2 regions of the Yersinia entomophaga genome follow, and region 1 is predicted to be linked to the other one. Evidence: predicted binding sites of a transcription regulator. Region 1 holds the regulator's gene; the other holds the start of a gene.

Region 1 (16,423 bases):
CGGGAATATCGGCGGCGGCGGCTTTATGACCATTCATTTAGCCGATGGTACAGACACCTTTATCAATTTCCGTGAAACGGCTCCAGCCGCCGCCAGCGCCGATATGTATCTGGATAAAGACGGTAAAGTGACTAAAGATGCCAGTCTGTACGGCTATCTGGCCTCCGGCGTTCCGGGAACCGTATTGGGCATGGACAGCGCACAGAAGAAATACGGTAAATTAACACGTAAGCAAGTGATGGAACCGGCGATTCGTCTGGCGCGGGAAGGTTTTATCCTAACGCGTGCTGATACAGACATTCTCGATACCACCACCAAGCGTTTTCGTGAAGATCCTGAATCTGCTCGTATTTTCCTGCGTAAAGACGGTTCGCCCTTTGAACCGGGAGATAGACTGGTACAGACCGATTTAGCCAATACGCTAGAAGCTATCGCAGAAAAAGGGCCTGACGCTTTCTATCAGGGGAAAATTCCACAGGCAGTGGAAGATGCATCGAAAAAAGGCGGTGGCATTCTGACCGCGGCAGATTTTGCCAACTATAGAATTACCGAAACCGCACCTGTTACCTGTAGCTATCGTGGCTATAAATTTGTTTCAGCCCCGCCTCCTAGCTCTGGCGGCGTAACCCTGTGCGAAACGCTGAATATTCTCGAAGGTTACGATGTGAAAAGCATGGGCTTTAACTCAGCGGCCTATATTCATACACTGACCGAAGCCATGCGCCACGCCTATATGGACCGCAACACCTTCCTCGGCGATCCTGAATTTGTTAAAAATCCTATCGATCGCCTGCTCAGTAAAAGCTACGCCGATGAGATTCGTAAACAAATCGTGCCGGGCAAAGCCACGCCATCAGAAAATGTTCAGCCCGGTAGGCAACCTCACGAAAAACCGGAAACGACTCACTATTCGATTGTCGATCATGAAGGTAACGCCGTTTCAACCACTTATACCGTGAACGGCCGCTTTGGTGCAGTCGTCATCGCACCAGGTACCGGTTTCTTCCTCAATGATGAAATGGATGATTTTACCGTCAAAGTCGGCGAACAGAACCTGTATGGATTGGTTCAGGGAGCGACTAACGCCATTGCCCCCGGTAAGCGCCCACTATCGTCTATGAGCCCGACGTTAGTGACCAAAGATGGTCAGATCTATATGGTTCTGGGTTCACCAGGCGGTTCGCGTATCATCACTATCATACTACAAACTGCGCTGAATATTATCGATCACGGTATGGCTCCGCAGGAAGCGGTTGATGCGCCACGCATTCATCACCAATGGTTACCGGATGAGGTGTATTACGAGCAACGCGGTGTGTCTGCTGACAGCCTGAAAATCCTGAAGGAAATGGGCTATAAAATGGTTGAACAAAGCCCGTGGGGAGCCGCCGAGTTAATTCTGGTGGGCTTGCCGAACGTGGCGGGCGTGTCGCCGGCTAATTCAGGCAATGACTCTGCGGTTTCAGGCAAAGTTCGGGAAGGTTATCTCTACGGTGCCAACGATGTTCGGCGCCCGGCAGGTGCAGCCATAGGTTATTGATAAATTAGATTTATTTATATCTTTCGATTTAGATAATGAAATAAAGCCCCACACCTGAACGACTGTTCGATAAAACACCCCATCCGTTATGGATGGGGTTTATGGTTACCAAGGCAATGCGCGCCCCTGATAATCGATAAAAGCATGGCCGCCCTTACCTGCTAACTTCTCAACCTGATCCACCACGCCACGCACGCTAGTGCTAATGGTTAAAGGTGCAGCATCACCGCCCATATCGGTTTTTACCCAGCCCGGATGGAAGGACAATACCGTTAATGAATTATCCGCCGTTTCTGCCACTAAATGACGTGTCATCATATTGAGCGCAGCTTTACTGGCTGAATACAAAGGCTTATGCCCGCTCTCATTGCTAGTAATACTGCCAAGCTGCGAGGACATAAACGCCAATACGCTGTTATGTGGCTTGCGATAAGGCAATAAATGCTCGGCAATACGGATAGGAGAAACGGTATTAGTTTGGAATAAGGCCAGAATTTCTTCCGGTGTCGCCTTGAGAGCAGATTCATGCTCTGGGCCTGCTACACCCGCGTTCACAAAAATCAGATCAAATTGCTGCCCTGCAATCTGTGGCAAAAATGCCTCAATGCTGGCCGGCTGATTAATATCCAATACCAGCCAGCGAGAGTGATTGGCACCGGTTTCTTTGGCGTGCTGACGAGTCGTGGCAGTCACCGACCAGCCGCGCTGGTTAAGTTCATCCACTAGACCTAAGCCCAGCCCACGAGATGCCCCGATAATTAATGCCGTTTTCTTAGTTGCGCTCATTGTTTATCCTTTTCCACTCGTATTGCCGCATTGACGCTTAATGATTAGCAGCGGGAATATTCACCATAGGACAAAAACGGCAAGGAAAAAAGTGGAGAAATCAGTCGCTGTAATTCAATTATTTTGAATCCACGGCATTTTTCGCTGTGGATTATGGGCTTTAGTTTCATGTCAGACTCATAGAGTCAGTACTTACCCACTCCGCGCCACAGGCTGAAGCTTTCTCCAGCCAATTGCAGATTTACATTCTGCGCATTCAACATGAGCTGGCTATCACCTTCCTCACGCCGCCAGTTTTCTACATTAAGCAGCGGCGACTCCGGTAAACTAATTTCAGCGCCCTGACCGCGCTGCAACGCGATCAATACTCGCTCCTGTCGGTAAGTGCGCACAAACACCAGTGAATCACCACTGGCGAACACCACCTGACAGCCACCGCGCCGTAGCGCTATACTTTCTCGCCGCAGGGCAATCATGCGCTGACTCAACTCAAGCAGTTGTCGATCCCACTGATTTTCATCCCACGGGAAGGTTTTACGGCAGAACGGATCGTTTTCACCGTCTAATCCCACTTCATCGCCGTAATACAGGCAAGGCACGCCGATCCAGCTAAACAACCAGCCTAAGGCCATTTTCATGCGGGATTGATCGCCTTTCAGCAAACTCATAAAACGAGCGGTATCATGGCTATCCAACTGATTAAATAAGCGTAGCTGGCAGTTATGGGATAAACCGGTGCGGTAGCCGTCCATCCATTGAACGCACTCAGCCGCATCCAGCGTTATCGGGTGAGCAGCAACGTCAACTCCGGCCAAAAATGCCCGAACCGGTAACGCAAACCCCATATAATTCATCGCCGAATCTTCAACGCCTGCCTGTAGCCAGTTACGCGCATCACCAAAATGCTCACCCAAAATATAAGCTTGGGGATTTTCTTGTTTAGCCGCCTGATAAATTCCCGCTAAATGGCGCAGATTCCCCTTGGCCCCCCCCCTGCTCTCCAAGCATATGAACCACATCCAACCGCCAGCCATCGATACTGTACGGCGGGCGTAGCCAATGACGCACTACGCTATCATCAGCCTGGTAAATCTGATTCACCACGCCATCAGCGGCAAAATTCAGCTTCGGCAAGCTACGGTTGCCTTTCCAGTCCAACGCCTGCCCGTCGGGATAGAAGTTAAACCAGTCGCGATAAACCGATTCGACATCGTGGCAGGCGCCACCGGTTCCCTGTTGATGCCGGTCAAACCAGATATGGGAATCACCGGTGTGATTAAAGACGCCGTCCAGTACCAGCTTGATGCCTGCGCTATGGGTTTTTTCCCGTAGTTGCAGAAAAGCCTCATTACCACCTAAATAGGGATCGACCTGATAATAATCTTGCGTGTCGTATTTATGTACGCTGGGGGCGGTAAAAATTGGGTTCAGATACAGCGCCGTCACCCCTAAATTTTGCAGATAAGGCAACTTTTGGCAGATACCGGCTAAATCCCCGCCGTAAAATGTGGAAGACGCATGAATGTCTTCCAGCGGCTCATCCCACTCTCGCCGCGCCACCGGACAATCGGCCGCATAGTGGAAATAGCTACCGTTTTGCACGCAGTGACTGCCCTGACTACTGGCGAAACGATCGGGAAATATTTGATAAAAAATCTGATCGGCAACCCAATCCGGCCCCGAGTCAGGTACATCAACGGCAAACTGCGCCAGCTGAGCCGGAGGCACCACCGAAAAACCCAGCGGACTAAACCATTGCTGGCGATCGGCCCAGAGCAATTTAAAACAATAGCGGCGAGTCGGCTGCCCTTCACGCAGTGGCAAAGTCCCGCGATAACGGCGAAAACCATCGTGATCGCGACCTTTCATCGTCAGCAGCCACTCTTCATTATCCGGCTCACAGCGCAAAAAAACCTGCTCCGGTAAGTCATCACCCTGTAACCATAGACTGATGTGTAATGTGTCATCACGTAAATGTATGTAAGGGGGAACCGGTAAATGCCAACCACTAAGCATATAACTCTCCACTATTCAGCATAATTATCGCGCGATCTGACCCAAGAGCGCCTATAGCATCGATAAAGTGACCCAATATCTCAATATGCCAACGATGCCATGTTGCTGGTGCAATCCCCTCATCTGTCAGCATAAATATCAGGGAGGAGCCGGGGGGAGGAGGAAGCAGAAACAAGCTTTACCTCAGGTATACTGCCCGCTGATGACAAAATAAATAACAGGGAGAATGCCATGGGCGTAGCGGATTATCTGGATAAGATTATTGACTGGGCCAATAAGCGCTCAGATATTACCGCACTGATTCTGACCGGTTCGCTGGCGCGTCAGGATCGGATGATCGACGAACTTTCGGATATCGATATTGAAATCATTGCCGAACGACCGCAGGATCTCCTGAAAAACAGCGACTGGATCGGCGAGATCGGAGACATACTGACCTATCTCCCGCTCGATCCCGATGAAAATCAGGCGTGGGCAACCCGGCTGGTGTTCTACCGCGATGGAACCAAGGTGGATTTTACCCTCGCAGATAGTACGCGGCTGCAAACCATGATCGATGCCGCAACGCTGGACTCGCTGTACCAGCGGGGCTATCGGGCGTTACTGGATAAAAATGGCGTTGCTTCTCAGTTACCTGCCGCCAGCGGAATAAGCCAGCAACCCCCATTGCCCACTCAAAAACAGTTTCAGGCCAGCGTCGAGGAATTCTGGTTTGAAGCCGCTCATATTCCTAAGTATCTGTACCGTGGGGAGTTATGGACGGTCAAACTACGAGACTGGACCATGAAGGAGCTATTACTACAGATGATGGAATGGCAAGCACTGGCAAAATCAACATCGGACGTAGATACCTGGCATCAAGGTAGCCATATGCCGCAGTGGCTGGCACCACACATATGGCAAGAGCTGCACCAAACCTTTGGTCAATTTGATGCGGACAGCGCCCGCCAAGCCTTTTACGCCAGTATTCAGCTTTATAGCCAGCTGGCGCGTAAAGTGGCTGAATCACTCAGCTTAAAGTATCCGCAGCAGGTCGAAGATGGGGTTTTGTCTCTTTGTAAAAAAATCGAAAAACTGCCTAAAACTAACCGAACGCATTAAAACGTCACCCATAAAAAAACCGGGTTATTAGCCCGGTTTTCTGGATGTATTCAATCGGCAAATATTATTTAGATAATGCTACCGACGCAGCCTGTTTTTTCTGAAAACGCACTTTCAGGTAGTAGCCCGCCAACAGCAAGGCCACCCATATCAGGCCGACATACAGCGAAATGCGCGTCGTTGGGAAATAACCAATCAGGCCGATAATAAATAGCAGGAAAATAATCCCAGCAACCGAGGTAAACACCCCGCCGCGCAGAGGGAAATCCAATGCTTTAACCTGATCTTTGGTCAATGAACGGCGGAAAGCGATTTGGGAACACAGAATCATGATCCACACCCAAACGGTCGCGAAGGTCGCAAGTGATGCAATCACCAAGAAGACATTTTCTGGCATGATGTAGTTAAGATAAACGGCAATCAGCATTGCCCCCATCATCACCAACACCGTCACCCAAGGCACACCGCGCTTAGAAATCGCACCGAAGACTTTGGGCGCGTGGCCTTGTTCAGCCATACCGTTCAGCATACGGCCCACGCCGAATACATCGCTGTTAATCGCCGATAAAGACGCGGTAATAACCACAAAATTCAGGATACCTGCAGCAATAGTAATACCCAAATGCTGGAACGTCAGTACAAATGGGCTACCGTGAGTGCCGACCTGATTCCACGGATAAATCGACATAATCACAAACAGGGTGCCCACATAAAACACCAGAATTCGCCACGGCACTGAGTTAATCGCTTTAGGAATCGATTTTTTCGGATCTTCTGCTTCACCGGCGGTAATACCGATGATTTCAATACCGCCGTAGGCAAACATGACCAGCTGCAGCGACAGCATCATGCCGACAAAACCGTTACTGAAGAAGCCGCCGTTCGTCCACAGGTTATGAATTCCCGTCGGTTGCCCGCCGTTGCCTATCCCCCAGACAATAATGCCGATACCGGCCAAAATCATGATGATGATGGTGGCAACTTTGAAGAAGGAGAACCAGAACTCCAGTTCGCCAAAGACCTTCACGCTCATCATATTGATCGCACCGATAATCAATACCACGCTCAGCACCCATATCCAATGAGGCACGTCAGGGAACCAGACGCCCATATAGATACCAAAGGCGGTCACATCGGCGATAGCGACAATCAAAATCTCAAAGCAGTATGTCCAACCGGTGATATAGCCGGCCATCGGCCCCAGATAATCCTGCGCATAACGGGAAAAGGAGCTGGCCTGTGGGTTATTCACCGACATCTCACCCAGTGCGCGCATGATGATAAAGGCGACGATGCCGCCAATCAGATAAGCCAGCAACACGCTTGGGCCCGCCATTTTGATGGCGTCCGCCGAGCCGTAAAACAGGCCGGTACCAATTGCTGAACCCAAGGCCATAAAACGGATATGGCGAGTAGTCAGCCCGCGTTTTAGCTTATTTTTGACTGGTAATTCCATAACAATATCCCGTCTTCTTTCAGCAAAAAGCCACGAGCAAAGGCGCGTGGCTAAAGATACTCTCTTCTGCGGCAATTACTGTTTGGCAGTAACTCGTTGACGTCCACAAATGCGATCGTAGACCGCTACCACCACCAGAATCAACAAGGAAGGTGGCAACCAAGACAGGCCTTGGCCCGCCAACGGTAACTGTTCAGTCCAAGCAGGCAGGAAATGCGCAAAGGTCGATGTCTTGATTCCACCCAAAATACCGAACAACAGGCTGACCAACATAGTTGGAGCCACGATACGGCTGGCATTACGCCACCAACGCAGAGTGAAGCTCAGAATCACCAGCACAATACACGGAGGATAAATCGCCGTCATTACTGGAATGGAAATTTGAATCAAATGGCTCAGCCCCAAATTGGATACCAACATGGAGAAAATGCCCAGAATGAATACCAGCGCTCGGTAAGACAACGGCAGATATTGGCTAAAGAATTCGGCTAAAGCACAGGTCAGGCCAACCGCAGTGACCATACAGGCGATGAAGATGAGCGCCGCCAGGAACATACTGCCCAAACCGCCGAAGGTATGCTGTACGTAAGCATGCAGAATCACTGCGCCGTTTTGCGCATCAGGTACCAACGTACCGCTGCTGCCACCCAGTTTGAACAGGCTCAGGTAAACCAGCGTCAGACCCACACCAGCGATTAAGCCAGCCCAAATGGTGTAGCGAGTCAGCAAGCCGGAAGAAACTACACCGCGAGAACGCGCAGCATTCACGATAACAATACCGAATACCATTGCTCCCAGCGTATCCATGGTCAGATAACCATTAACGAAACCGGAAGAGAAAGGCACTTGCTGATAGATTTCGGTTGCAGGAATCTGCGGGCCAGCAGGCCACAGAACCGCAGCAACGCCCAAAATAGCCAGTGCAGCAATTTTCAGCGGAGCCAGAATATGCCCGACGGTGTCCAGTAGACGGCCTGGGTAAAGCGAAATACCAATAACCAGCGCGAAATAGATCAGGCTATAAATAAACAACGGCAATGGGCCATCGCCAGTCAACGGAGCAATACCAATTTCGAAAGAAACGGTCGCAGTACGCGGAGTAGCAAACAGTGGGCCGACGGCCAGATAACAGACGGTCGCCAAAACCAGGCCCGCAGTACGACCAATTGGCGAACTCAGCGCATCAATACCGCCACCAACGCGCGCCAATGCAATAACGGTGATGACCGGCAGACCCACGGCAGTGATCAGGAAGCCAAGTGCGGCTATCCAAACGTGCTCGCCAGACTGAAGGCCAACCATAGGCGGGAAAATGATGTTGCCCGCGCCGACGAATAAGGCAAAGGTCATAAAACCTAATGCCAGTATGTCTTTAGATGATAAACGATGACTCATAGTGGTTGTCGTGTTGCCTAGTTAAAAGGACCAAAAAGGAAAACCCTGGGTTGTTGTCTTTCCGGCTCGATCGAAAACGCTATAACGCTTCACAGAGAGCGCTAATTTCCGACTAATCGGTTTCGATGATTTGCAGTGTTTTTGAAGTTATATGCAGATGGAATAAACCAACAACGGGGGCTAAGTAGAACGTTTATAGCGGAGAAAGGCAAGTCTGGATCGGAAAAGCAGAGTCATCAACCAGATAATTCTTCAATACTAGTTAAACATGTCGGTTATTGAGAAATACACGCCATATGATTTGTATCATTTTTAATCAATTATTAGCATTGGGCGGCCTTCACCGCCCAAAAACTCACCAAATGTCGTTAGCAATATCGACTACCAGCCTGAGTTTTTTCCACTGATCCTGCTCCGTCAGGCTATTCCCTTCTTCCGTCGAAGCGAAGCCACACTGTGGGCTAAGGCAGAGTTGTTCAATATCGACAAATTTGGCCGCCTCGGCGATACGTTCTTTCACCGCCTGCGGTTGTTCCAAGGTGCCATTTTTCGAGGTAATCAGCCCCAAAACCACCTGTTGCTGCCCCGGTTTGATAAAGCGCAGAGGTTCGAAACCACCGGCACGTTCCGTGTCATATTCAAGGAAAAAAGCGTCGACGTTAACTGTGCCAAACAATATTTTCGCTACTGGCTCATAACCGCCCTCTGAAATCCAGGTCGAGCGGAAATTACCGCGGCACACATGTAAACCAATAGTCAAATCCGCCGGCTTGCCTGCCAGTGCCTTATTGAGCACCTGAGCATAGATCTGCGCCAACTGCTCTGGATCTTCACCACGCTCTCTGATCTGACGCTGCTGATCGTCCGAACACAGATAAGCCCACACAGTATCGTCCAACTGTAAATAACGGCAGCCCGCATCATAAAAGGCCTGAATAGCATCACGATAGGTCTGAGCTAAATCGTCAAAATACGCGGTCAGATCGGGATAAACCTGCTTATCTATAGCGTTACGGCCACCGCGAAAATGCAGCACGCTCGGGCTGGGGATAGTCATTTTAGCCACGGAGTTTCCGGCAATACTTTGTAAAAAAAGAAAATCCTCCAGCATTGGATGGGATTTAAAGCCCAGTTTGCCAACCACTTTGATACTGCGAGCGCGCGTCTGAACGCCGTTAAACTGAATGCCCTGCTCGACATCGTAACCTTCAACTCCTTCCAAACCTTCGAAGAAATCGAAATGCCACCAGGCTCGACGAAATTCGCCATCGGTCACCAATTGCAGCCCCGCCTCCTGCTGCTTTGCCACTATGTACCTGATTTCGTTATCTTCAATTTCGCGTAACTGGCTAGCGCTGATATCACCGTTCAGGCGCTGCTGGCGCGCCTGTTTCAACGCCGCAGGACGCAGCAAACTGCCGACAACATCGGCGCGAAAAGCAGGGGTCGTTCTTTGCATAACAGGCTCCAGATCCTATACCGCCGACTAAAGCCGCCACGGCACAAATAATTTACCGAATGGATAGTTTCTTTGAGTTACAAATAGACATCCAGACGTCCAAATAAATTGACTGGAGAGTGTCATCTCACCGATTTTGATTCAATAGAGGAATTTTCACTGCATATGAAATAAATTCATATCCAACTAAATTAGTGGGTAAATCCCAGCGCTGAACGGGCCTTTTTCAAGCTTTCTTGCGATAAGGGGAGATAGCCGTCACGACTCACCAGTTCTTGCCCTTCTGGAGATAGAATTCGCTGCAAGAACGCCGCCGTTAGCGGTTCTAGAGGTTTATCAGGGGCTTTATTGACGTAGATATAAAGATAGCGGGACAAGGGGTAACGGCCATTTCGAACATTTTCGGCGGTTGGCATGACGTAATCCTGCCCTGATACCGACAAAGGTAATAATCTGACGCCACTGGCGCGAAAACCAATGCTGGCATAACCGATACTGTTCAGCGAGGTTGCGACAGCCTGAACCACCGAGGCTGAACCAGGTAATTCATTGACCTGGCTGCGAAAATCGCCGCCGCACAAAGCACGCTGTTTGAAATAACCGTAGGTGCCGGAAGCTGAGTTCCGACTATAACGCTGGAGAGAACGCCCAGCCCACGGGCCTTTCAGCCCAAGATCAGCCCATAAGTTTACTGGCTTATTATCACCACATAATTGATTTTGCGAATAAATGGCGTCCAGCTGTGACAAACTCAGCCCCACCAGCGGATTATCCTGATGCACCAGAACCACCAACGCATCCACCGCCACAGGCACGGCTAAAGGAGGATAGCCATAGCGTTGAACAAAAGCGGCAATCTCGGCGGCTTTCATCGGACGACTCATCGGGCCAAGTTGAGCTGCACCTGCGGCCAGAGCCGTCGGTGCGGTTGACGAACCGGCGGCCTGAATTTGCAGATTAATACTCGGATACTGATGATTGAAATCTTCCGCCCACAGAGACATCAGATTCGCCAGCGTATCAGAGCCTACGCTGGAAAGATTACCGGAAAGCATCCCAACCGGTGCCTGAGCAAAAACCGGAGTGCTGACCCATAACATTGCACCCAGTAACGCCGTTTTGCTCCATTTCATCATCAGAATATCGTCCGTAAAGCCTAGGTTTTGACCGCATTCTCAGCTAAAACCGTGGGAACAATCAATCGCTTCGGTAAGGTGAAGACAAAACGCGTCCCCAAACCAATTTCACTCATGACCTCTAAACGCGCATCGTGGTGACTCAGCGCATGTTTAACAATCGCCAGCCCAAGCCCACTTCCGCCGGTTTGCCGCGAACGGGCTTTATCTACCCGATAGAAGCGCTCGGTAAGACGAGGAACGTGCTCCGGCCCAATGCCCGGCCCGTTATCACTGACCTGAAACTGAGCGCCCTGCGGCGTCAATTGCCAGCACACTTCGATTTTTGTACCGGTTGGCGTGTGATTTACCGCGTTATACACCAGATTGGATACGGCACTGCGCAACTGGTCTTCATTACCAAACACTTTAAGCTGTTCATTCACGCGGAAAGTAATCTCATGGCGACCGCTGCTTAACGCCTGAACCTCATGCTGTAGTAGCTTCAGCATCAGTGGAATATCCACTCGCTCATTCATATCCACATTTGGTGCTGCTTCGATTTTTGATAACGTCAATAATTGCTTCACCAAACCGTCCATCCGTTTGGTCTGCTCTTGCATGGTATTCAAGGCTTTACCGCGCAATGCCGCGTCCAGTTCCTGATCGTGCATCATTTCCAGATAGCCTTGCAGTACAGTTAACGGCGTCCGTAATTCATGGCTAACGTTGGCAAAGAAATTTCGCCGCGCGCCTTCCAGTTGACGCATTTGCGTCACATCTCGCGCCACCATCAGTAATTGCCCTTCTGAATAAGGCATAACGCGAAACTCAACGTAATGGCCATTATTAAGCTGCACGGTCAATGGGCGGCTGAATTCCTGCTGTTGCAGATAATGGGTAAATTCCGGGTAACGCAGCAGGTTAAGAATGTGCTGGCCGTTATCTTCCGGCCAACGAAAGCCCAGTAAATTCTGCGCTAATCCATTACACCAAAAGATATTTCCCTCTACGGTCGTCATAACCACCGCATCGGGCAAGGATTCAGCGCCGCTGCGGAAACGTTTTATCAACAGCGCCAGCTCACGCCGCCGCCGCCGATTACGCAGTTGCATCTGATAAAGACCATAAAACAGCGGCTCCCAGCTCCAGCGTCCGGCCGGTGGCGTCATGCTTCGGTCTAACCATAGCCAATGAGAAAGTTTAAGCTGGTTATAAAAATTCCAGATCAGCGCTGCCAATACTGAAACCAGTAATAGCCAAGGGAGATAACCAATGAAAAGCCCGAGCAATAGCGCGGGCAGACAAAAAAGTGCCAGCTCAATAGCCAGCCTTTTCCATGATAAGCGTTCTAGCACGACACATTCTCCGGCACTACATACTTAATAGCGCGTTGAGAAACGGTATCCGGTGCCCCGGACGGTTTGCACCATTTTGTCATGCCCTTCGGATTCAAGCGCCTTGCGTAAACGGCGGATATGGACATCAACAGTGCGGTCTTCCACATAAACGTTAGTGCCCCAAACATAATTTAGCAACTGCTCGCGGCTGTAAACCCGCTCCGGGTGAGTCATAAAGAAATGCAGTAATTTAAACTCGGTTGGCCCCATGTCTAACGCTTTTTCGTTAGCCATGACCCGATGAGAAGAAGGATCGAGACTTAACCCTTGCATTTCAATCACCTCTTCCACGGCCATCGGTGAAATTCGGCGCATCACCGCTTTGATTCTGGCAACAAGCTCTTTGGGAGAAAAAGGCTTGGTAATGTAATCGTCGGCTCCCACTTCCAGCCCGCGCACCCGATCCTCTTCTTCACCGCGGGCGGTCAGCATCATCACCGGAATATCCCGGGTCATGGCTTCACGTTTCATATGCTTGATAAACTGAATCCCAGAGCCGCCTGGCAACATCCAGTCTAGCAGTACCAAATCAGGGAAAGGCTCGGACAAGCGCGTAACCGCGCTGTCATAATCTTCGGCTTCTAACGGTTGGTAGCCGTTTTGCTCCAGCACAAAACACACCATCTCGCGAATCGGCGCTTCGTCTTCCACCACCAGTATGCGTCTTGCCATCGTCAATCCTGCCAATATGTTAGCGGTTGCTATTTGATTTCCGCGCCATTATGCGTCAGTTTTATGACAGTTTTATGAAAAAAACCATCCCTTTGCAGCCAATAAGCATAGCGGCTAACCGAAAGGGTGTTGCAAGGTTATTTCAGCAACTTTGCGAAGCCGTTCTGGGATTTCAACCAATCCTCCTTTTTAACCGCGACATCCCCTTCTCAACGTTTATAATCAGCGCCATTGATTACCTGCCCTAGCGGGAGTTTTATGCGCATTATACATACCTCAGACTGGCACTTAGGCCAGTATTTCTTCACCAAAAGCCGGGCGGCGGAGCATCAGGCTTTTTTACGCTGGCTAATCCAAAAAGTTGAAGAACATCAGGTTGATGCGTTAATTGTTGCCGGCGATATCTTCGACACAGGTTCGCCACCGAGCTACGCCCGCGAGTTATATAACCGGTTTGTGGTCGATCTTCAGCCGACGGGCTGTCAGTTAGTGGTTCTTGGCGGTAACCATGATTCTGTCGCAACCTTAAATGAGTCACGCGAACTGTTGGCCTATCTCAATACCAAGGTGATTGCCCACGCCAGCAACGATCTGGAACAACAGGTTTTCATTCTACACGATCGTGAAGATCAGCCCGGAGCCATTCTGTGTGCGATCCCTTTTCTACGCCCAAGAGATCTGATCGCCAGTCAGGCGGGAGAATCCGGATCGCAAAAACAATTAGCACTACAAGAAGCCATCGCGGCACATTATCAGCAGCTTTATCAAACGGCGGTCAACCTGCGCAAGCGGCTAGCATTACCCTTGCCCATTATCGCCACGGGTCACTTAACGACCGTAGGCGTCAGCACCTCCGACTCAGTTCGAGACATTTATATCGGCACGCTTGACGCCTTCCCTGCTCAGGCTTTCCCCCCCGCTGATTATATCGCTCTGGGCCATATCCACCGCGCTCAGCAGGTAGCAAAGTCGGAGCATATTCGCTATAGCGGCTCCCCGATTCCTCTCAGTTTTGATGAACTGAATAAAGAGAAGAGCGTATTTTTGGTGGAGTTCTCAGGGCAAAGCCTTGCCGGGGTGGAGACTCTGACTGTCCCGCAGTGGCAACCGATGCAATTAATCAAAGGGGATTTACGGCAGATAGAGCAGCAGCTCGCTGCCTTTAGCCAACTTTCCGGCCCACCGGTATGGCTGGATATTGAAGTCGCCACCCAAGACTATCTCAGCGATATTCAGCGACGCATTCAGGCATTGACGGAGAATCTCCCGGTTGAAGTGGTACTCCTGCGCCGCAGTAAAGAGCAGCGCCAAAACAGTATTCATCAGCAAGAGAAAGAAACGTTGAATGAGCTAAGCGTCAGCGACGTATTCGAACGTCGCCTCGCGTTAGAAACGGAGCTGACCGAACAACGGCAGCAGAAAATGCGGGAAATGTTTCAACAAGTTGTCGATGAAGTCACGCTGAATGCCGATGCAAGAGAAGAATAAGTATGAAAATTTTAAGCCTGCGCCTAAAAAACATTAACTCATTACAAGGCGAGTGGAAGATTGATTTTACCGCCGAGCCTTTTGCCAGTAACGGTCTTTTCGCTATTACTGGCTCAACCGGTGCCGGAAAAACAACGTTATTAGACGCGATCTGCTTGGCGCTGTATCACCAAACGCCACGGATAAAAGTCTCACCCAGCCAAAATGAGCTCATGACACGCCACACCGCTGAGTCACTGGCGGAAGTGGAATTTGAGGTAAAAGGCGTCAGCTATCGCGCATTCTGGAGCCAACGACGAGCAAAAAACTCTCCTGAAGGCAATCTGCAAGCTCCTAAAGTCGAGTTAGCCCTATGCGCGGACGGTAAAATACTGGCGGATAAAGTCGGTGATAAATTGTCACTTATCGCCTCGATTACCGGGTTGGATTTTGGCCGTTTCACTAAATCCATGATGCTATCTCAAGGGCAGTTTGCCGCCTTTTTGAACGCCGATGCTAACGATCGCGCCGAGCTGCTGGAGGAATTAACCGGCACAGAAATTTACGGTCGCTTATCCGAGCAGGTCTTTGAAAAGCATAAACAGGCTAAAGCCGAGCTAGATGCCTTATATTTACGAGCCAATGGCATTGAGCTGATGAATGAAGAACAGCGGCAGGATTTACAACAACAGTTAGACGCGCTGCATCAGCAGGAACAACAGTTCAGCGTCGAATTGCTCAATCTGCAAAATCAGGTCGCCTGGATTACGGTTTTGCGCCAGTTGCAACATAATGTGCAGCAATACGCTCAACAACATCTGCAGGTGGAAGAAGAGTATCAACGGGTTCAGCCCGATCTCCAGCGTTTGGCGCGCAGTGAACCCGCAGAAAAACTGCGTCCATTGCAACAAGAACGGGATCGCTGCCTGCAAGATTGGCAGCAAGCGCAGCAACATATCGCAACCTTAAAACAGCTGCAACAGCAACAACAGCTACAGCTCTCGCCGCTGACGCTAGCCTTGGAGCAGGCCACCAGCGCCCAGTTACAGCACGCTGAACGACAGCGCGAGAAGGAAACACTGATTGAACAGCATATAATTCCTTTAGACAACCATATTGCCGCTCAACGGAAAACCTTGTCGCAACTCGATGAGGATAAACTTCAACAGCAGAATAAAACGCAGAAAAGCCAGCAACAGCTTGAACAAGATGAACGCCTGCTAATGGAAACTCATCAGGGGCTGCAACAGTTAGCTGACTACATTCAGCAAAATACTCATCATCAACATTGGGAAAAGCATCTGCCGCTCTGGAAAGAACAGTTCCGTCAACAGCACAGCCAACGCCAACAACTCGCTGATAATCAGCAAATTTTGCAACAACAAGCGGCGCAGATTGTTGAGCTGCAACAGAAATTCGCCGTACTAAGCGCTCAAGGCGTACAGCAGCAAGCTGCATTGGCGCAAGCCACAATGCAGGCTGACGCCAGCAAACAACAGCTGGAGGCGCTAGAAAAACAGCAACCTCAGGCACAATTGCGTCAACGGCTTGCTGAACTTGGCGAGCAAAGAAATACCCGTCAACGGCTCGCAGCCTTATCGCCGCTGGCTCTACAGCTACAGGCCCAACATCAGAAAAACCAACAATATCTGCTCGATCAAAACCAGAAACTGGTACAACTCGAGCAGCAGCTGATAGAAAAAAGACAGCAATACGCCCAACAAAAACAGCACCTTGCTGATTTGGAAACGCTATGGGATCGCGAAAAACAGATTGTGACGTTGGCGGCAGAAAGAGCCAAATTGCAGTCAGGAAAAGCCTGCCCACTGTGCGGATCCCTAGAACACCCGGCTATAGCCGAATATCAAGCGGTAAAACCGTCTGAAACTGCGCTGCGCGTGGAGGCACTACGTGCGCAGGTTGATGAGCTGTCTAAGACGGGCAGCGGATTAAAAGCCGAAAAAGAAAATCTGCAGCAGCAGAAATCACGTCTGGAACAAGAATTACGACAAAGTG
Region 2 (16,423 bases), 1.2 Mb from region 1:
GGCGATTTGAAGTTCAAATACCGTAACAGGGAGTGCTGGTGTCGAGGGTATTACGTTGATACGGTTGGGAAAAATACAGCCAGGATACAAGAATACATAAAGCACCAGTTGGAAGAGGATAAAATGGGTGAGCAACTCTCGATCCCCTATCCGGGCAGCCCGTTTACGGGCCGTAAGTAATCCATAAATGCAAATGTCAGATCGCGATGCGCCTGTTAGGGCGCGGCTGGCAACAGAGCCTTATAGGCGCATATGAAAAACCTCCGGCTATGCCGGAGGATATTTATTTATATCCATCGGTTCTTTAGATGCAAAGCTAGCGGGCTATTTGCTCGCCAGCGCCTGTGCGCACGCCCAGGCGGAGCTCCATGCCCACTGGAAGTTGTAGCCGCCCAGCCAACCGGTCACGTCCACCACTTCTCCGATAAAATACAGCCCCGGAACTTTATGAGCTTCCATAGTTTTGGAAGACAGCTCCTGCGTATCTACACCGCCGATGGTAACTTCTGCGGTGCGGTAGCCCTCAGTACCATTAGGTTGCACCCGCCATTCTTGCAACGTCACCGCCAGCGCTGCCTGCTGAGGCACATTAAGCTGTTTTAAGGTGACGTCAGGTATCTGACCTAACAGCTGTAAGCACTCCACCAAACGTTTCGGAAGCAGCTGCGCCAGCGTGTTCTTCAAACTTTGATTCGGATGTGCCTGGCGCTCGCTATTCAGGAAAGCGTCCAAATCGGTATCAGGAAGTAAGTTAATGCTCACATATTCGCCAGGCTGCCAATAGCTGGAAAGCTGAAGAATGGCCGGGCCAGACAGGCCGCGATGAGTAAACAAAATACTTTCGCGGAAACTGACGCCGTTTTCTGCCGTCACTACCGCGGGCACTGAAACGCCGGAGAGAGTTTGTAGATGCTCCAGCAGAGGTTTATGCAGTGTAAAAGGCACCAACGCGGCGCGGGTCGGCAAAACCTTCAGGCCAAACTGTTCGGCGATTTTATAACCGAAAGGCGTCGCGCCCAGCCCCGGCATCGACAAGCCACCGGAAGCGATAACCAGTGAGGAAGTGCTCACTTTATGTTCATTTATCTGTAATTCAAAGCCCGCGTCGATTTTCTCGACCGCCAGAATCTCGCTGCGTAAACGGATAGTTACCTGACCTGATTCGCACTCTTTCAGCAACAGTTCCACCACTTGCTGCGCGGAATCATCACAAAACAGCTGACCGAGGGTTTTCTCGTGATAGGCAATACCGTGTCGATTGATCAGATCAATGAAATCCCATTGGGTATAACGCGCCAGCGCAGATTTACAGAAATGAGGGTTTTGCGAAAGATAAGCCGCAGGTTCCGCGTAGAGATTGGTGAAATTACAGCGCCCGCCGCCAGACATCAGGATTTTACGCCCAGCCTTTTTGCCGTTATCCACCAGCAATACCCGACGCCCTAATTGCCCTGCCTGAGCCGCGCAAAATAGCCCTGCGGCACCCGCGCCCACCACCACTACGTCAAACTGTTCCACTTTCGGCCTCTCTCTGTAAAATCATTATCGCCGCAAAATTGCTCATATTTCGCAATTTTACCGCAGTGTTCACCACAAATAACCGAATAATCAGCGGCGGAGGATTGTAAGGCCCTAACAGAAAGATCGCTATAGTAAGAAAATGTTAGATTCAGTAAATCAGAGTAACTTGCTGATATCTCATGGTTATGTTCATGGTTATGATGCATCTATCCACATTTATATCAAAGAAAGGTCATTTTTTCCTTTTCCCCAACCCCTATTGTCACCGATAATGCGCCGCGTTCATGTCCACAAACTGGCGTAACGCTTATGCTACATCTTTTCGCTGGCCTGGATTTCCATACCGGCCTTATGTTAGTTCTTGCTCTTTTGTTCGTGCTGTTTTACGAAGCCATCAATGGTTTTCATGATACAGCCAATGCGGTTGCTACCGTAATTTACACCCGTGCCATGCGTTCACAGATCGCTGTGGTTATGGCGGGGGTATTCAACTTTCTTGGCGTGATGCTGGGCGGTTTGAGCGTGGCCTATGCCATCGTTCATTTATTGCCTACAGATCTCCTGTTGAATGTCAGTTCGGCTCATGGGTTGGCGATGGTCTTCTCCATGTTGTTGGCGGCGATCATCTGGAATCTGGGAACCTGGTACTTCGGTATTCCTGCTTCCAGCTCACATACGCTGATTGGTGCCATCATTGGGATCGGCCTAACCAACGCGGTGATGACTAGTACATCCGTGGTGGATGCACTGAATATTCCAAAGATGATACAAATCTTCCTATCACTGATTTTGTCGCCGTTAGTGGGCTTAATTATTGCTGGGTTGATGGTATTCCTGCTGCGTCGTTACTGGAGCGGAACCAAAAAGCGAGCTCGTATTCACTTAACGCCTGCTGAGCGTGAAAAGAAAGATGGTAAACGCAAACCACCGTTCTGGACCCGTACAGCTCTGATTTTATCGGCTATCGGCGTGAGTTTCTCTCACGGCGCTAACGATGGTCAGAAAGGTATCGGCCTGATTATGTTGGTGTTGATTGGCGTCGCACCGGCTGGTTTTGTCGTTAATATGAGCGCGACTGGTTACGATATTGCCCGTACGCGGGATGCCGTAACTCATTTGCAGCAATATTATCAGCAACACAGTGAAGCCTTGCCGCACGCTATCGCGTTGAAGCCTTTGGTCCCCGCACCAGAGACTCTGCCTGATACACCGGCGCAGTTCCATTGTGACAGCTCTCGCGCCATGATTGCTATCGACCATGCGCAGGCACTGTTGGCTAACCTGCAAAGCTACGACGACCTGACTGTGGAGCAACGCAGCCATATGCGTCGCTTGCTGATGTGTGTCGCCGAAACGGCTGGCACGGTTGCCAAGTTACCGGAAACCAGTTCTGCGGACAGGCGTTTCCTGAACAACCTGCGTAAAGATTTGCTGGAAACCGTGGAATACGCACCTACCTGGATTATCGTTGCAGTAGCTTTGGCGCTCTCTCTGGGCACTATGGTTGGCTGGAAACGTGTTGCAGTGACCATTGGTGAGAAGATTGGTAAGAAAGGAATGACCTACGCGCAAGGGGTTTCGGCCCAGATGACCGCGGCGGTATCTATCGGTATTGCCAGCTACACCGGTATGCCGGTTTCCACGACCCAGGTTCTCTCCTCAGCCGTTGCCGGTACTATGCTGGTCGATGGCGGTGGCGTACAGGGTAAAACCATTAAGAGCATCATGCTGGCCTGGATTCTTACTCTGCCAGTATCGATTCTTCTTTCCGGTTCACTGTACTGGATAGCGTTGAAATTCATCTAAGCCTGGCTGGATGACTCCACGTTACCGCAAATAAAAAGGCGGCCTCATCATCGGGGTCGCCTTTTTTAGTTGGCTATCATCAAAAATCATCTCAGTACCATAGAGCCAGCGCCATCAAGCTGACAACGACCAAGCCGCACAGGGCGCTGGTGAGAATGAACTGGCCGCGCAGTCTTTCACAGCGACGGATAAATTCCGGATCGTGGTGGTCGGTATAACGCTGGGCGTAGATATAACGCACTAGCCGAATTTGTTTACTGGGTTGTCCGTGAGAGGTGAAAAAACCGCCCCCATCCACATATTGATACAGCAATGGATCACAGCCGCGTAACACCACTAATAGCGCACGTAGAGACGAATAATAACGCGCCATATTCACCACGCACACCACACATAAAGCCCAGAAAAGCGCGACGGTACTGATCATGATTCCCCCTCCAGCGATATTTCGCGTTAACGACACCTTTGATTCGCCGTTACGCCATCGCCCGCTCTAGCCATTACAACCATCCCCGAGGCGCAGAAACATGCCTCTCCATCACCTTTTTTATATATGAGCCGACGCTACCGCTAAAATTTTGCCTAACCCATTTACCAGTGTAGGAAATGAAATCAGAAATAGCCTGATAATCTCTGATTTATCCGGTCACATTTTGTACGCAACTGATGCTTTTAGGCGCAAATTTCAGTGAAAAACCGCCAGAAACAGCTCAAAATAGTTAGTCTCTCTTAACTTAAATGCAGAGATAAAAGCTAGCGAACCGGCGTTTTTGATCAATACTCACTGCTTTATCAGTACTATAATTATGGATATAGCGAGCCAAATGATTACCGGATAAACGGCCAAATATTTGACAACAGCGGTCTGAGCAATAGGATTAAGCCGTCTATTGGTGTAAAACAGTGACTTAAGCTTTAACGCGTACAATTAAAAGCCTGCGTTGTGATCGGTGAAACACTTCGCTTATGGATCATAGTGATAGTATCTAGACATAGCCTTAGCGCCCGTTCAGTTACCTGAATGATTGCTTACCCATTAATTAGCATTATGGAAGGAGTTTACTTATGGCTTACAAACACATTCTGATTGCGGTAGACCTGTCTCCGGAAAGCAAGGTGTTGGTTGAAAAAGCGGTCTCCATGGCCAAACCATACAATGCCAAAGTGTCCCTGATCCATGTGGATGTTAACTATTCGGATCTCTATACCGGCCTGATCGACGTTAATTTGGGCGACATGCAGAAACGTATTTCTGAAGAAACCCACAGCGCGCTGACCGAGCTATCCCAAAATGCAGGTTATCCAATCACTGAAACCTTAAGCGGTAGCGGCGATTTGGGCCAGGTTCTGGTTGATGCGATTAAAAAATACGATATCGATCTGGTGCTGTGTGGTCACCATCAAGACTTCTGGAGCAAGCTGATGTCCTCTGCTCGCCAGCTGATTAATACCGTTCACGTCGACATGTTGATCGTTCCGTTGAAAGACGAAGATGACGAATAATAAACCACGATTGAATTAATATACATTTAGAACGCCTGCCTATGCAGGCGTTTATCATTATATAACCCCAAATCCCTTTGTCCCCCGCCCTAATAACTTCGTTATATTTCAGTGAGAAAACCCTTGCGGTATGATTATAAAGCGGTGATATAGTCAAGAAAGACACAACATCGCCCTCTCACTATTTCGCCATACTCATTCCAATAAGAAATCGTTAGCGGGGATCTACCATGTACAAAGGAATCTTTTTTGATGAATGATTTAGCCTCTCTGGAGTCGTTTCTAGAATCTTTACAACAACGTGATGCCCACCAGCCGGAATTCCTTCAGGCAGTCCGTGAAGTTTTCACCTCCCTATGGCCATTCCTGGAACAGAATCCGCGCTATCGCGAGCAAAGTCTGCTGGAGCGTCTGGTTGAACCTGAGCGAGTCATCCAGTTCCGCGTATCGTGGGTTGATGATAAAGGTCAGGTACAGGTTAACCGCGCGTGGCGGGTGCAGTTCAGCTCCGCAATCGGCCCTTACAAAGGCGGGATGCGCTTCCATCCATCGGTAAATCTTTCGATTCTGAAATTCCTCGGCTTTGAGCAAACTTTCAAAAATGCTCTCACCACCCTGCCAATGGGTGGCGGAAAAGGTGGATCCGACTTCAACCCTAAAGGGAAAAGTCAGGCTGAAGTCATGCGTTTCTGTCAGGCATTGATGACCGAACTCTATCGTCATCTTGGCCCAGACACCGACGTGCCAGCCGGTGATATCGGCGTTGGCAGTCGTGAAGTTGGATTTATGACCGGCATGATGAAAAAGCTGTCCAACAACACCGCCTGCGTGTTCACTGGCAAAGGTTTGTCCTTCGGTGGCAGTCTGATTCGCCCAGAAGCTACCGGCTACGGTCTGGTTTATTTCACCGACGCTATGTTGAAACGCCACGGTTTGGGATTTGAAGGCATGAAAGTGGCAGTATCCGGCGCGGGTAACGTAGCGCAGTATACCATTGAGAAAGCAATGGAATTGGGCGCGCGCGTGATTACCGTTTCCGATTCTGGCGGCACTCTGGTAGATGAGGCTGGCTTTACGCCAGAAAAACTGGCCCACCTGTCTGAAATCAAAAACCAACGTTATGGCCGCGTGGAAGATTATGCCCGCGAGCGCAATCTGACCTATCTGACGGGTGAGCAGCCTTGGAACGTGCCGGTAGACATTGCTCTGCCTTGCGCGACCCAAAATGAATTGGATCTGCCCGCCGCTCGTCAGCTTATCGCCAACGGTGTGAAAGCCGTCGCGGAAGGCGCAAATATGCCAACGACCATTCAGGCCACTGATGCTTTTATCGAAGCTGGCGTGCTGTTTGCTCCGGGTAAGGCTGCCAATGCCGGCGGCGTTGCCACATCGGGTTTGGAAATGGCGCAGAATGCGGCACGCCTGAGCTGGAAATCAGAGAAAGTGGATGTGCGTTTACGTCACATCATGCTGGATATTCACCAGTCTTGCGTGGAATTCGGCGGAGAAGGAAAACAAACGCAATACGTTCACGGTGCCAATATCGCAGGCTTTGTAAAAGTTGCTGATGCCATGCTGGCGCAGGGCGTGCTTTAAGTTAAGGTCGGATAATAAACCCCATTCTGGCAAAAACGTCGCGCTGGAATGGGGAGTTTAGACAACGAATTTAAACGATATCGCCTAAGGCAAATACAGATCGAAACGGTGACTTTTGGTCGTAATGGCGGCCTGAGCGGGCACGCCAGCCAAAGGTTCAGCGTAGTCAGGCCGCTTCACTACCACTCTTTTGGTGGCCAGTGCGCGCGCCGGGGCCAATAGTCCATCAGCATCCTCATCCGCGCCAACCAATGACTGAAACACTCGCATTTCTTTCTTCACCAACGCGCTTTTCTGCCGGTGCGGATACATAGGATCGAGATAAACCACTTCTGGACGCGGATCGAGATCGGCCAACGCCGTTAGGCTGGAAGCATGTAGCAAAGTCATACGTTCCTGTAACCAGCCACCGATTTCAGGGTCCTGATAACCCCGCCGCAGGCCATCATCCAGCAACGCAGCCACTACCGGGTTCCGCTCCAGCATCCGGACTTTGCAGCCCAAAGCCGCCAAAACAAAAGCGTCGCGCCCCAAACCGGCGGTTGCGTCTACCACGTTCGGCAAATAGCCTTTTTTGATACCAACGGCTTTCGCCACCGCCTCACCGCGTCCGCCGCCAAACCGACGGCGATGAGCCAGAGTACCGGAAACAAAATCGACAAAAATCCCGCCGAGCTTGGGTTCATCCAACTTACGCAGCTCCAATTGCGTTGGCGTTAACACCAGCGCCATCGTCGCCTGCTCGTCAGAAATCAAACCCCAGCGTTCAGCCAGAATAGATAAGGTGCCGGGATCGGCACCTTCTTCACAAATTAAACGAATACTCACGCGGGATAATGCCCTTCAGACTTAACCTTTAATACCGTAGTGGCGCAGCATAGCATCCAACTGCGGCTCGCGCCCACGGAAGCGTTTGAACAACGTCATCGGCTCCTCGGAACCACCGCGAGATAAAATATTGTCGAGGAAAGATTGGCCTGTTTCAGCGTTGAAAATGCCCTCTTCTTCAAAGCGGGAGAACGCATCCGCCGACAGCACTTCTGCCCACAGATAGCTGTAATAACCCGCCGCATAACCACCGGCAAAAATATGGCTGAAAGCATGGGGGAATCTACCCCAGCTTGGTGATGGCACTACGGCAACCTGTTTTTTCACTTCCTGTAAGGTTGACAGAATCTGCGCACCTTTAGCCGGATCAAACTCGAAATGCATACGGAAATCAAACAGTCCGAATTCGAGCTGACGCAGGATAAACAGCGCCGCCTGATAGTTTTTCGCCGCCAGCATCTTATCCAGCATTTCCTGCGGCAAAGGCTCATTGGTTTGATAATGGCCAGAGATAAACGCCAGCGCCTCCGGCTCCCAGCACCAGTTTTCCATAAACTGGCTCGGCAGCTCGACCGCATCCCAAGGCACACCGCTGATGCCGGAAACACCGGCGGTATCAATTTGGGTCAGCATATGGTGCAAACCGTGGCCAAATTCATGGAATAGAGTCGTGACTTCATTATGGGTAAACAGCGCCGGTTTATCACCGACCGGGCCATTGAAGTTGCACACCAGATAAGCCACCGGCTTTTGCAGCTCACCGTTAGCCAGACGCAGACTGTCGATACAATCGCCCATCCACGCACCGCCGCGTTTGTGTTCGCGAGCGTACAAGTCCAGATAGAAGCTGCCGCGCAGCTCGCCCTGAGCATCAAACAGATCGAAGAAACGCACGTCCGGATGCCAAGTATCCACGCCCTGCCGCTCTTTGGCGGTAATACCGTAAATGCGTTTCACGACCTCGAACAGACCTTCTACCACGCGCTGTTCCGGGAAGTAAGGGCGCAGTTGCTCGTCGCTGATGGAGAATAAATGCTGCTTTTGTTTCTCGGAATAGTAAGGAATATCCCACGCCGCTAACTCGCTGACACCGAAGTGTTGTTTGGCAAAAGCACGCAGCTGCGCCAGCTCTTCTTCTGCCTGCGGACGTGCACGTTTGGCCAGATCATTCAGAAAATTCAGCACTTGCTGCGGATCTTCAGCCATTTTGGTCGCCAATGAATGATCGGCATAGCTTTCAAATCCTAATAACTGAGCCAGTTCGTGGCGCAGAGTCAGGATTTCAGCCATGATTTCGCTGTTATCCCACTTACCGGCGTTCGGCCCCTGATCGGAGGCCCGGGTTGCAAACGCGCGATACATTTCTTCACGCAGCGCGGCGTTATCCGCGTAAGTCATCACCGGTAGATAGCTCGGCATATCCAACGTCAGCAGCCAGCCATCCAGCTCTTTGGCTTCGGCCATCGCGCGAGCGGCGGCCAGAGCGCTTTCCGGCAAACCAGCCAGCTCTTTCTCATCGGTAATCAGTTTGGTCCAGCCCATAGTGGCATCCAGCACATTATTGCTGTAGGTCGAACCCAGCTCGGACAGACGCGCCACGATTTCACCGTAACGTTTTTGCTGCTCTTCCGGTAAACCAATACCGGACAATTGGAAATCACGCAGCGCATTCTCCACCGCTTTACGCTGCGGCGGAGTCAATTCGGCAAAGCCGGGGCCTTCTTTCAGGCTGACGTAAGCCTGATATAAACCTTTATGCTGGCCAACCCAGGTGCCGTATTCAGACAGCAGCGGCAGGCTTTGCTCGTAGGCGGTACGCAATTCCGGGCTATTTTTTACCGCGTTTAAATGGCCGACAGGCGACCAGATGCGAGAGAGACGGCCGTCGGATTCTGCCAGCGGCTGGCACAGATTATCCCAGGTGAAAGGACCCGGTTGGGCCACAACCCGCTCCACCGATTGACGACATTCATCTAAAGCGGATTGCACCGCAGGCACGATATCTTCAGGGCGGATAGCCGAAAACGGCGGCAAGGAGAACGGAGTCAACAGCGGATTTGTCATAGGGTGTCCTGATTATAGTTGTCGTCCTGACGATGGTTTACTCATGATTTTCCTACCGTCAGATGATAAATGCGGATGAACATTTAACATGAGGTCTGTCGCGCGGAAAATCAATGGCTGGCGGCATCATTCCCTTTGATAGATAATGCTGCCTAAGCCGCAGGAGAAGCCGCAAATGTTAAGTTATCGCCACAGTTTTCACGCAGGCAACCATGCCGACGTACTCAAACATACTGTTCAAAGCCTGATTATTGAGTCTTTGAAAGAAAAAGAAAAACCTTTCCTTTATCTAGATACCCACGCTGGCGCAGGCCGCTATCAGCTAAGCGGCGAGCACGCCGAACGCACTGGGGAATATCTGGAAGGTATCGCCAAGATTTGGCAACGAGATGATTTACCGGCTGATTTAGCTCCGTATATGAGCGCCATTAATGCGTTGAATCACAACGGGCAGCTACGTTATTACCCTGGTTCGCCGCTGATCGCCCGTCATTTGCTACGTGAATATGACAAAATCAGCCTAACCGAGCTGCATCCCAGCGATTACCCGATGCTGCGTAAAGAATTTGCCAAAGACGAACGCTCCAAAGTGCAACGCGCCGACGGTTACCAGCAACTGAAAGCTCAGTTACCACCGCAGTCTCGCCGCGGTTTTGTGCTAATGGATCCGCCTTATGAAATGAAAACCGATTATCAGGACGTGGTAAAAGGGATTCAGGAAGGTTATAAGCGCTTTGCGACCGGTACTTACGCTTTATGGTATCCAGTGGTATTACGCCAGCAAATCAAACGATTACTGCGTGAACTAGAAGCCACGGGCATCCGCCGGATTCTGCAAATCGAACTGGCGGTACGTCCGGATAGCGATCAACACGGTATGACTGCCTCTGGCATGATCGTAATTAACCCGCCGTGGAAGTTGGAAAAACAAATGACCGATCTGCTACCTTGGCTGCATAAAGCGCTAGTACCCTCTGGTCACGGCCACACCTTGGTAAAATGGGTCGTGCCGGAATAATCGCCGCGCCTTTCGCTCCTGGCCGGGCTGCAATCCATGCTGTCCGGCTCATTCAATATTACCCAATTTTTATCACCGTTTAGCGCAAAAGCTTTCTCGTCTTCCAACACCTATCACAGCCATCGATGCAATCTTTGCGACAAAGTGGGATCTGGCGTTAAACTCTTTGCTTCTATAAAACTACACTCATGGAAATGATCCTGATGACCAAACATTACGATTATCTGGCAATTGGCGGCGGCAGTGGCGGGATCGCATCGATCAACCGGGCAGCCATGTACGGTAAAAAATGTGCGCTGATCGAAGCTAAACAGCTCGGCGGCACCTGCGTCAACGTCGGCTGTGTGCCGAAGAAAGTGATGTGGCACGCGGCACAAATCGCTGAAGCGATTCGCATGTACGGTCCGGACTACGGTTTTGATACCACGGTGAACCACTTCGACTGGAAAACCCTGATCGCCAACCGTACCGCCTACATTGATCGTATTCATCAGTCCTACGAGCGTGGTTTAGGCAATAACAAAGTTGATGTGATTCAGGGCTTCGCTCGCTTTGTCGATGCTCATACCGTTGAAGTCAACGGCGAGAAAATCACTGCGGATCACATCCTGATCGCCACCGGCGGCCGCCCTAGCCATCCAAATATTCCCGGCGCGGAATACGGTATTGATTCCGACGGTTTCTTTGAGCTAGATGAAATGCCAAAACGCGTTGCCGTCATTGGCGCGGGTTATATCGCCGTCGAAATCGCTGGCGTACTGAACGGTTTAGGCACCGAAACTCACCTGTTTGTACGTAAACACGCGCCGCTGCGCAGTTTTGATCCGCTGATCGTAGAAACCCTAGTGGAAGTCATGAACACCGAAGGGCCAAAACTGCATACCGAATCCGTGCCAAAAGCCGTGATTAAAAATGCTGACGGCAGTCTGACGCTGCAACTGGAAAACGGCACAGAAGTGACCGTTGATCATCTGATCTGGGCGATTGGCCGCGAACCTGCGACCGACAACCTGAATCTGGCCGCCTGCGGTGTGAAAACCAATGAAAAAGGCTATATCGTCGTCGATAAATTCCAAAATACCAATGTAAAAGGTATTTATGCCGTTGGTGACAACACGGGTGCAGTGGAGCTGACTCCGGTTGCCGTGGCTGCAGGTCGCCGCCTGTCCGAGCGCCTGTTTAACAACAAGCCAGACGAGCATCTTGATTACAGCAATATTCCAACCGTGGTATTCAGCCACCCACCCATTGGCACTATTGGTTTAACCGAGCCGCAGGCGCGTGAGCAGTTTGGCGACGATCAGGTAAAAGTCTATAAATCCTCCTTTACTGCGATGTACAGCGCCGTCACTCAACATCGCCAGCCGTGCCGTATGAAGCTGGTATGCGTGGGCGCAGAAGAGAAAATCGTCGGTATCCACGGAATCGGCTTTGGTATGGATGAAATTCTGCAAGGTTTCGCCGTAGCAGTAAAAATGGGCGCAACCAAGAAAGACTTCGACAATACCGTAGCTATCCACCCGACCGCCGCGGAAGAATTTGTCACTATGAGATAATCATTTAGAGATGAGTTTCTCTATTTGAGTCATGGAACGTGAAGCCGAAATGCAAATTTCGGCTTTTTATTGCTTGGAATTCAGCTTCGCTACACCCCCTCTCCTTTCTTACAGCTATATCACCACCGTCTACATCAGCGCGATTAAATAGAAATGACGATAAAAAGAGGCGTTGAGTCACTTACCGAGTCTGAACATCATTGCATCTTACAACATAGAAACTTGATGAATACATAAAGACAGTGTATGAAAATTGACATATAGAAATTATCAATACTTACTGAGGTAACGATCAAATTGCATTTATTCTTACTTGTTCGAATTACCCAGCTCTAAGACATTAATCAGGTCGAAAAAATAAATTAAATACCCTTTAAAATCAAAATATTAAAAAGAAAACCTCCGGCGGGAAATAAATTTAAATAAACTATCACTTATATAAAATAATATGAAAATAAAAAGAATAATTAAGTCAATGATGATTCACAAAATTAATTTATTGATGCGATACTTTGTTTCTAAATTTATCCCAAGCGAATCAGATAACTTTATTTTCTTTTTATTACTCACGATCAATGAGAATAAATAGCTCATGAAAATATATTCGCCGTTCGCAGCGGTTAATTTAGAACCTAAAAATTCATTTAAAATATAAAAAGGAACATCTATGAAACCTATCAATTGTAAAAATAGTCTGATTACGATTCTGACTCTATGCACCCTGTTTGGTTTTTCTCATTCCTCCGCGTTTGCCGCCTCGGTTAATGATGACGCGTCGGTTATGCCAAGCCTGGTAAATAAAAAGATTATGGCGGGTTTCTGGCATAACTGGGACAGCCAAGAAAGCCGTGGCTATCAAGGTGGTTATCCGAAGAATCTAAAAATAAACGAAACACCCGCGGCCTTTAACGTTGTCATTGCCTCCTTTATGAAAGGCAGCGGTATTCCAACCTTTAAGCCGTACAACGCAACGGACGCAGAGTTTCGCGCACAAATCGGTGAGTTAAATAAACAAGGCCGCGCTGTGCTCATTTCATTGGGCGGCGCTGACGCACACGTGGCATTGAATAACGGTCAGGAACAGGCTTTCGCAGACGAGATTATTCGTTTGGTTGAAACCTATGGTTTTGACGGGCTGGATATCGATCTGGAACAAACGGCTATTAATGCAGCTAATAACACCACCGTTATTCCCGCCGCGTTGAAAATTGTTCGGGCGCATTACGAACAACAAGGTAAACACTTTATCATCAGTATGGCACCAGAATTCCCATATCTGACAACCGGCAGACCTTACACTACCTATATCAACGCCTTGGACGGTGTGTATGACTTTATTGCCCCTCAGCTCTACAATCAAGGCGGTGACGGCGTATGGGTCGAAGAAGTAAACCTGTGGCTGGCGCAAAACAATGACGCCAAAAAATATGAATTCCTGTATTACATGGCCGATTCTATTGTTAATGGCAAACGCGGCTTCATTAAAATCCCAGCCAATAAATTAGTATTGGGTTTACCAAGTAACGTTGACGCTGCGGCATCAGGTACGGTAAAAAATCCGCAGGACGTTTATCGTGCCTTTGCTGATTTAGAGAAAGCGGGAACGCCAATCAAAGGCCTGATGACCTGGTCGGTCAACTGGGATCAGGGTAAAGATAAAGCGGGGAATGCTTATAATCAGGCATTCGCCAAGGCTTATACCGACTTGATTCACGGTAAATAATATTAACCGCTCATAAAGTTGTTCCGTAAGGCAGTTTTATTAGCCTGGGGTACAAATCTACAGCCGGAGCTCTTGTTCCGGCTGCTTTATATCAATACTCTTCAATTTGCCTGAATGCGAAAATAAATATCAGCCAATTAATCGATTGAAGCCGGCTTCCAAATCAGCAATTAAATCATCGACATTTTCCAGTCCAATATGAACACGTACCAAAGTACCCTCAAAACCTACGCCGCCTACCGGACGAATTTCGTCCAGTTCTTCCGGCTGATTAGCCAGAATCAGAGACTCAAATCCACCCCATGAATACGCCATGCTGAAGTGCTCAAAATTATCCAGATAATGAGCCACTTGCTCATCACTGAGACGAGATTTCAACACAAAGGAGAACAATCCGCAGCTCCCAGTGAAATCACGTAAATAAAACTCATGGCCGGGGCAGGATGGCAGTGCTGGATGGTTAACCTGCGCCACTTCCGGACGAGCGGCCAGCCATTTGGCGATCTGGATACTGCTGGTTTCATGCTGCTTTAGCCGTACGCCTAAGGTGCGCAGACCGCGGCTAGCAACGTAAGCGGTGTCTGCATCGACCATTTGCCCCAGCAAATACGAATGTTCCCGCAATTGATCCCAACAGCGCGCATTAGATACCGCCGTGCCCAACATAGCGTCTGAGTGACCGACGATATATTTGGTTCCGGCCTGAATAGAAATATCGATGCCAAACTCCAGTGCGTTAAATAGCACTCCGGCAGCCCAGGTATTATCGATCATAATCACGATATTGGGATTAACTGCCCGAATAGCCTGCACCATGCCGGGAACATCCTGAACTTCCATTGTGATGGAGCTGGGAGATTCTAAAAATACCACTTTGGTATTTGGCTGAATAAGCTCGGCAATTCCAGCGCCGATCAGTGGAGAATAATAAGTGGTGGTGACACCCAGTTTGGACAGCACTTTATTGCAAAAATCCTGCGTTGGCTCATAAGCAGCACCGGTCATTAATATATGATCGCCGGTGGCCACAAAAGACAGAATGGCATTGGTCACCGCTGCGGCGCCGCAAGGATAAAGCGCACAACCTGCGCCGCCTTCCAATTCCACCATCGCTTCTTGGAAGGAAAAATGGGTCAGCGTACCGCGACGACCATAAAACAATTCGCCTTTTGCCCGGTTTGCTGTGGCAAATTTTTTCGCCTTTACGGAATCAAATACCAGGGAAGAGGCTCGTTGAATAATGGTGTTTACCGATCCTTGGGTAAATTTTTTCGCCCGACCGGCAGTCACTAACGCTGTTTCTAATTTTTTAGATTTCATTATTTTTTCCTTTTCTGGTGCTGGCATACTCAAATATTCACAGCGACTTACGGACAATCCGCCACGCTGTGTCGTTATGTATTAACAAGTAGGTTCATTCACCGCAGGAAGCTCAGCCTGCCGCTTGGAGGATTTTTTACCGGTATATCTTTCGATAATTTGGGCTGCATTAAGGTCATGAATGACGTTAATTAGCGTTGCAGGTGCATCGGTAATGGTGCCAATAACAACCAGCATTGGAATAGTTTCAACCGGTAGCCCCAGCGTGGTGACAATAAATATTTCACCGAGGAAAGCGCCACCGGGAACGCCGCCGACAATAATGGCGGAGAGCACCGAAATCAGCATGGTCAGGAAGAAAGTCTCGGTGGTGAAATCCAATCCCAGTACCGAGAAGATAAAGACGATTTTCAGCGCGGCAATCATTGCCACGCCGCCTTTATTTAAATTAACCAACAGCGGCAGAGAAATATCTACGATTTCAGGGTTAATGCCCATCGCTTTGGCCGCTCGAATAGTCACTGGCAGCGATCCCAATGAAGAGCAGGTGCCTAAGGCGGTGGCTGAAGGTTCAATAGCGTGTTGCCAGAAAGCCCTTACCGCTTTCATGCCGCCGCCAATCCAGGAATAAAAGATAGAGCCGAAAACGTAATACAGCAGCGAGGCGATAAAGAATAAGCCGATGGCTCTGGCGAAAGTCATCAGTAATTGTGGATCCTGACTGGCCATCGTCGCGGCGAAATAACTGCCCAAACCAACGGGTGCCGCTTTCATGATGATTGAGACAATCTTCATAATCACGGTATTTAAGCCCAACAAAGACAGGGCAATTTGTTTACCTTGCTCGCCCGATTGCCCAATCGCAATACCGGCGATAACCGACATAATAATCAGCGCCAGAATATTGGATTTAGACAATAAACCAACAAAATCATTAGTGGTGACCATATTCACAAAGTTCATTTCGCCGCTGCCGGCCTTGAACTCTTGGGTTAATTCAATAGTGACGCCCTGAGCCGGATCAAATAAGGTCGCTAGCCCAACGATTCCTGCCGCCGGAATGAGCGCCATAATGATAGAGACTGCAAAAATCAGCCCCATTATGCGCCCCAGTTTTTTCAAATCCGTCATACCGGCAATGGACGACATAACGCTTACGCTCACCAATGGAACGATAATCATAAACAGCAAATTCAGGAAAATTTTACCGATAGGCTGTAATTTGAGAGCCAGAGAAGGGGCATAAATACCTATAACCCCACCGAGAATCAGTGCAAATAAAAGAATAATAGAGGACTTGTAGGGTTCCAAACGTTTCCACATAGGATTTTCCTTGGTGTATTATTTAAATTTCATGTGACTTCAGTCACCTTTTATTTTTCTTTCGGCAAGCAAATATCTTATCTGTGATTAAGCTCACCTTTTTATTTCTTATTCTTAATATGAATAACATATCGCTATTGGTAATAAATGATTACATTTGTAGTC

The links. Region 1 encodes PhoB, which activates phosphate uptake and scavenging genes when phosphate is short. Its sites were predicted from a motif close to CTGTCATAAAACTGNCNNAT; they were not measured.
Positions count from the first base shown of each region.
Region 2: the regulator PhoB is predicted to act here: its motif matches at 1,806-1,825, upstream of pitA (inorganic phosphate transporter PitA).

Region 1 covers NZ_CP010029.1:1,422,026-1,438,448, forward strand. Annotated here, with positions in the region: gene ggt (gamma-glutamyltransferase) at 1-1,540, shown strand, start outside; gene PL78_RS06475 (SDR family oxidoreductase) at 1,646-2,326, opposite strand; partial or broken gene malZ (maltodextrin glucosidase) at 2,512-4,342, opposite strand; gene PL78_RS06485 (aminoglycoside 6-adenylyltransferase) at 4,574-5,443, shown strand; gene proY (proline-specific permease ProY) at 5,508-6,899, opposite strand; gene brnQ (branched-chain amino acid transport system II carrier protein) at 6,975-8,294, opposite strand; gene PL78_RS06500 (cobalamin-independent methionine synthase II family protein) at 8,650-9,753, opposite strand; gene PL78_RS06505 (PstS family phosphate ABC transporter substrate-binding protein) at 9,945-10,886, opposite strand; gene phoR (phosphate regulon sensor histidine kinase PhoR) at 10,910-12,226, opposite strand; gene phoB (phosphate response regulator transcription factor PhoB) at 12,251-12,940, opposite strand; gene sbcD (exonuclease subunit SbcD) at 13,199-14,428, shown strand; gene PL78_RS06525 (AAA family ATPase) at 14,431-16,423, shown strand, end outside.
Region 2 covers NZ_CP010029.1:2,589,597-2,606,019, forward strand. Annotated here, with positions in the region: gene tnpA (IS200/IS605 family transposase) at 1-180, shown strand, start outside; gene PL78_RS11885 (BaiN/RdsA family NAD(P)/FAD-dependent oxidoreductase) at 325-1,518, opposite strand; gene pitA (inorganic phosphate transporter PitA) at 1,831-3,327, shown strand; gene uspB (universal stress protein UspB) at 3,419-3,754, opposite strand; gene uspA (universal stress protein UspA) at 4,393-4,830, shown strand; gene gdhA (NADP-specific glutamate dehydrogenase) at 5,083-6,426, shown strand; gene rsmJ (16S rRNA (guanine(1516)-N(2))-methyltransferase RsmJ) at 6,511-7,254, opposite strand; gene prlC (oligopeptidase A) at 7,276-9,318, opposite strand; gene PL78_RS11920 (23S rRNA (adenine(2030)-N(6))-methyltransferase RlmJ) at 9,494-10,336, shown strand; gene gorA (glutathione-disulfide reductase) at 10,540-11,892, shown strand; partial or broken gene PL78_RS11930 (glycosyl hydrolase family 18 protein) at 12,674-13,609, shown strand; gene metC (cystathionine beta-lyase) at 13,745-14,935, opposite strand; gene PL78_RS11940 (dicarboxylate/amino acid:cation symporter) at 15,017-16,258, opposite strand.